2 regions of the Bradyrhizobium sp. SZCCHNRI2009 genome follow, and region 2 is predicted to be linked to the other one. Evidence: predicted binding sites of a transcription regulator. Region 2 holds the regulator's gene; the other holds the start of a gene.

Region 1 (2,399 bases), on a different contig from region 2:
ATGCTCTCGCGCATCGGATACATCTCGTGGAAGGCGCGCGCCGCGCGGGCCGCGAGCAACTGGATGTTGCGCTCCTTGTAGGCGGCGGGCAGCTCCTTGGAGGCCGACCAGTTGTTGGTGACCTCGTGATCGTCCCACTGCACGAAGATCGGCACCTCGGCATTGAAGGCGCGAACGTTCTCGTCGAGGAAATTGTATTTGTGGGCGGCACGGAATTCGTCGAGCGTCTCGGCGACCTTGGCCTTCTCTTCCACGGTGAGGTTCTTCCACACCTTGTTGTCCGGCAGCTTCACCTCGGACTTGATCGGACCGTCGGCGTAGATGGTGTCGCCGGAGTGCAGGAAGAAGTCCGGGCGGTGCTTCTTCATCGTCGAGAAGGTGAACATGCCGCCATCATCGGGATTGATGCCCCAGCCCTGCCCAGCCACGTCGCCGCCCCAGACGAACGAGACGTCGCGCTTGTTGCCTGGCGCGGTGCGGAAGCGGCCGGCCACGGCCTCGCTTTCGACGGCGGTATGCGACAAGTCCCGGAACTTGACACGGTAGAAGATGTCCTGGCCGCTCGGAAGGCCGTCGATCAGCATCTTGGCCGTGAAGTCGCTTTCCGGAAGCGCGGCAATCGGAGGCAGCGTACGCGCGTCCTTGAACGATTCGGTGGTCGCCACCTCGACCAGCATCTGCGACGGCCGGTCCGCGCGCGCCCAGACCACGCCACCATCCATGCCGACGTCGCCGGACTGCACGCCATGCGTGATCTGCGGCCGGTCGGCGGCGCGGCTCAGATAGGGCATCGCCAGCGTCGTGACGCCGGCTGCGGCGGCCGTCGACAGGAAGCGGCGGCGGGACAGGGCTGTGTGCGATCGAGGAATGCGAAGCGTCATGCGGATCTCCTGGTCGGATCGCGCGTGGGAGCCGGCGCGAGCCACGGCCCGGCAGACCTAGAAAAGATTGATGACGCTGGAATTACAATCGCGCCGTGGACAGCGCGTGACGCGGCCGCAGGGCGAACATGGTCCGCCCTCAGGTGCCGGCGGCACGCAACTGCGCGCCGGTTCGCTGCAGATTGGCGGGCATGCTCATCAGGATGAGCTTGCGATCGGCCACCGCGTTGTGGAACTGCTCGAGCGCGATGTTGAACGCGGTCAACGCCGCGTGCTCGATTGCACCGTCCTCGAAGCAGGTCAGCGTGTTGCGCAGGATCTCGTCGGCCTCGCTCTGCAGCTGGTCGAGCTCCTCGGTCGAATCGCTCTTGCGCGCGATCGTGATCATCTCCAGCAGACGATCGCGCAGCGAGGTGTTGATGGTGCGTTCGTCGCGCTTGAGATAGCCGGCGAACCACGCACCGGCCGAACCCATCGCCGAAAGCGCCATCAGGCCCCACCAGATGTAGTCGCTGTAGCGGTCGAGGAAGGTCTTCTCCTCGCCGTTGATGAACGCCGCCGCGCCGGGATGCGCCGGAATCGCGGCGTCCTTGTCGGTGTCGGGGGTCTCGATCTTGGCAGCCAGCGGGAACTCCGACAGCAATTGCTGGCGCACCGAAAACAGCTGATGGGTGAACGCGGACACTGTCGAATCCGACAGGCCTTTGCGCGCCACGATGTGGTGGTTGAAGCTGATGGTCTTCACCTCGTCCTCGGGACGATCGGGCGAGCCGCCAAACGCGCCGGCGGGAATTTCGGTCGATTCATATTCGGGGTGGTTCTGCGCGATCGCTTCGGCCGAATCGATCGCCAGGAAGGTCGGCGTGCCGCCGTCCTTGGTGGCAGCGGCGATCGCATCCGCCGTGATCTTGCTATTGATGGGTCCGGCCGCAAGATAGACGTCCGCCCGCTGGTTGCGCACGGCTTCGGCGGCCTCGGTGATCGGGACTTGGACGATCTCGACCTTGCTGGCGTCGACGCCGTACTGATGCAGGATCACCTTCAGCAAATTGGCGTTCGCCGGGGTCCGACCGATGATGCCGACCTTGTGGCCCGCGAGCTGGGAGATCTTGGTGATCTTGGCGCCCTTGCGACCCTTGCCCTTGCCGCCCGGAGGCACCCAGAGCACGGCGACGTTCTTGCGCAGCGTCGCCACGGCCTGCGCGTTCTTTGGGACCTCGAGGTCACCCCGGACGATCGCGAGATCAACCTTGCCTGCGGCCAGCGCCTGCGCGCTCTGTGCGGCGCCCTCGGTCGGAACCGGCCGCAGCCTGACGGAGGCGTGCGACTGGGAAAAGGCCTGGGTCAGGGCCTGGACGACCTTCAGGTCGTCGCTGTTGGGCGGACCGACCGCGATCTTGAGCACCACGGGACGCATCGCAAAATAGTAGGCCCCCGTCAAAGCGCCGACGACCGCAAGGATCCCGGCGATGACGATGAACACGGCAGGGCGCATCCGTGAGCGCTGCGCTGGCGTGG
Region 2 (2,399 bases):
CCGCCGGTCGAGTATTGCGCGACGGTGACGACGCCGATCGACGACGCCGGCCACGAGGTGGGATCGACGACCTCGCCGATGTGACGGTCGAGCCCGAGCAGTTGCTCCGGACGCGGAGCGGCGATGCCGGCCTCCGCCGATTCCGGCTTCGGCCGCCAGGCCGCAATGGCAGTCTGAGCCTGGACGCGCTGCGGCTCGGTCAACTTGACCCGCTGCACGTCGCGGCCGGCCGATCGCACGCCGCTACGGCCCGCCATCACCAGCCAGGCATAGCCCTGCACGACGTCCTGTTTCACACCGCGGCCGTCGAGCAGCATCAGGCCGAGCATGTATTGCGACTGGGCGAAGCCCTGCGCCGCGGCGCGGCTGAACCAGCGGCCGGCTTCGCCGTAATTGCTCGCAACACCTTCGCCGTTGACGTAGGCGATGCCGAGATAGTGTTGCGCGACGGCGAGCCCCTGATCGGCGGCCTTGCGGTACCACGCCAGCGCCTCGGCGGGGTTGCGCGGTTGGCCCCAGCCGAAGGCGTGCATGAAGCCGACGTCGAACTGCGCCCGCGCATCGCCCTTGGCGGCCAGCGGCAGCAGCCGTCGCATCGCCGCCGCATGCTGCCCGTTGCCTGCCGCCGCGACCGCGTCTTCGAGCTCGGCGGCCGTGGCGCCCGCCGCGCCGCCGAGCAGCACGGCAAGAGATATGATGATGGTCTTGATCAAGGGCGTCCGCTGGGACCGAAACATCGTGACGGGCCACGAAGCAGACACGATCAAGACGGCGGCGGCGTGGCGGAAAGCGGACCGCGATCTCCTCAATCGGGCCGCCTCGCGCCTCACACCTGCTGCGTCCTCACGCCGGATCGCCCCTTACACCTGCTCGCTCTTGGCGAAGCGATCATCGAGCGCATAACCGGCGCCGCGAACGGTGCGGATCGGGTCCTGCTCGCGGCCGGGATTGAGCAGCTTGCGCAGGCGGCCGATATGGACGTCGACGGTGCGCTCGTCGATGTAGATGTCGCGGCCCCAGACACTGTCGAGCAGCTGCTCGCGGCTGAACACGCGGCCGGGATGCTCCAGGAAGAACTCGAGCAGGCGGTATTCGGTCGGGCCGAGATCGATCGGCCGCCCAGAGCGCGCCACGCGGCGCTTCTCGCGGTCGAGCTCGATGTCGCCATAGGACAGCACGGTCGCCAGCCGCTCCGGACTCGCCCGCCGCAACAGGCCTTTCACCCGCGCCAGAAGCTCCGGCACCGAGAACGGCTTGACGATGTAGTCGTCGGCGCCGGTCGCGAGGCCGCGCACGCGCTCGCTCTCCTCGCCGCGTGCGGTGAGCATGATGATCGGCAACTGCCGGGTCTCGGTCCGCGCCCGCAGGCGGCGGCACAGCTCGATGCCGGACAGGCCCGGCAGCATCCAGTCGAGCACGACGAGATCGGGAACACGCTCCTTCAGGCGCGTGTCGGCTTCGTCGCCGCGCGCCACGGTCTCGACCTCGTAGCCTTCGGCCTCGAGGTTGTAGCGCAGCAGCGTCGTCAGCGCCTCCTCGTCCTCCACCACCAGAATTCGGGCGCCCATGTCTGAACCGTCTCTCTCAGTTGCCGGGGATCGTCGATGCGAAGCTCGTCATGTCGCCCTTCGGGCGCTTGTCCATGATCTGCTGGCCTTCGATCATATAGAACACCGTCTCGGCGATGTTGGTCGCGTGATCGCCGATGCGCTCGATGTTCTTGGCGCAGAACATCAGGTGGATGCAGAACGAGATGTTGCGCGGATCCTCCATCATGTAGGTCAGGAGCTCGCGGAACAGCGAGGTGCAGATGGCATCGACTTCCTCATCGCCCTTCCACACCGTCATCGCGGCCGGCAAATCGTGCGCGGCATAGGCGTCCAGCACCGTCTTGACCTGCGACTGCACGAGATCGGTCATGTGCTCGAGCCCGCGGATCAGCTTCAGCGGATGGAAGTCGCTCTCCAGCGCCGCGACGCGCTTGCCGATGTTCTTGGCGAGATCACCGATACGCTCCAGATCGGTCGCCACGCGCATCGCGCCGACGATCTCACGCAGGTCGACCGCCATCGGCTGTCGCCGGGCGATGGTAAGAACGGCGCGCTCCTCGATGATGCGTTGCAGCTTGTCGACCTCGGCGTCGGTGGCGACCACCTTCTGGCCGAGCGCGATGTCGCGCCGCACCAGCGCATCGACGGAATCGACGATCAGCCGCTCCGCGAGGCCGCCCATCTCCGATACCAGACGGGTGAGGTCCTGCAGATCGCTGTCGAACGCCTTGGCGGTATGTTCACTGGCCATGATGATCTCCTGAAGACAATGTCGTCGGCGTCAGCCGAACCGGCCGGTGATATAATCCTGGGTCCGCCGATCGCTCGGCGAGGTGAAGATCTTGCTGG

Evidence for each region. Region 2 encodes PhoB, which activates phosphate uptake and scavenging genes when phosphate is short. Its sites were predicted from a motif close to TGTCATNNANCTGTCAT; they were not measured.
Region 1: QX041_RS21030 (alkaline phosphatase D family protein) is a predicted target of PhoB. The motif match lies at 952-968, and genes of this name have one in related genera.

The regions. Positions count from the first base shown of each region.
Region 1 is NZ_JAUEUH010000005.1:581,142-583,540, reverse strand. Features, by position in the region: gene QX041_RS21030 (alkaline phosphatase D family protein) at 1-881, opposite strand, end outside; gene QX041_RS21025 (TAXI family TRAP transporter solute-binding subunit) at 1,021-2,364, opposite strand.
Region 2 is NZ_JAUEUH010000004.1:139,310-141,708, reverse strand. Features, by position in the region: gene QX041_RS15800 (trypsin-like serine protease) at 1-713, opposite strand, end outside; gene phoB (phosphate regulon transcriptional regulator PhoB) at 861-1,568, opposite strand; gene phoU (phosphate signaling complex protein PhoU) at 1,585-2,301, opposite strand; gene pstB (phosphate ABC transporter ATP-binding protein PstB) at 2,332-2,399, opposite strand, start outside.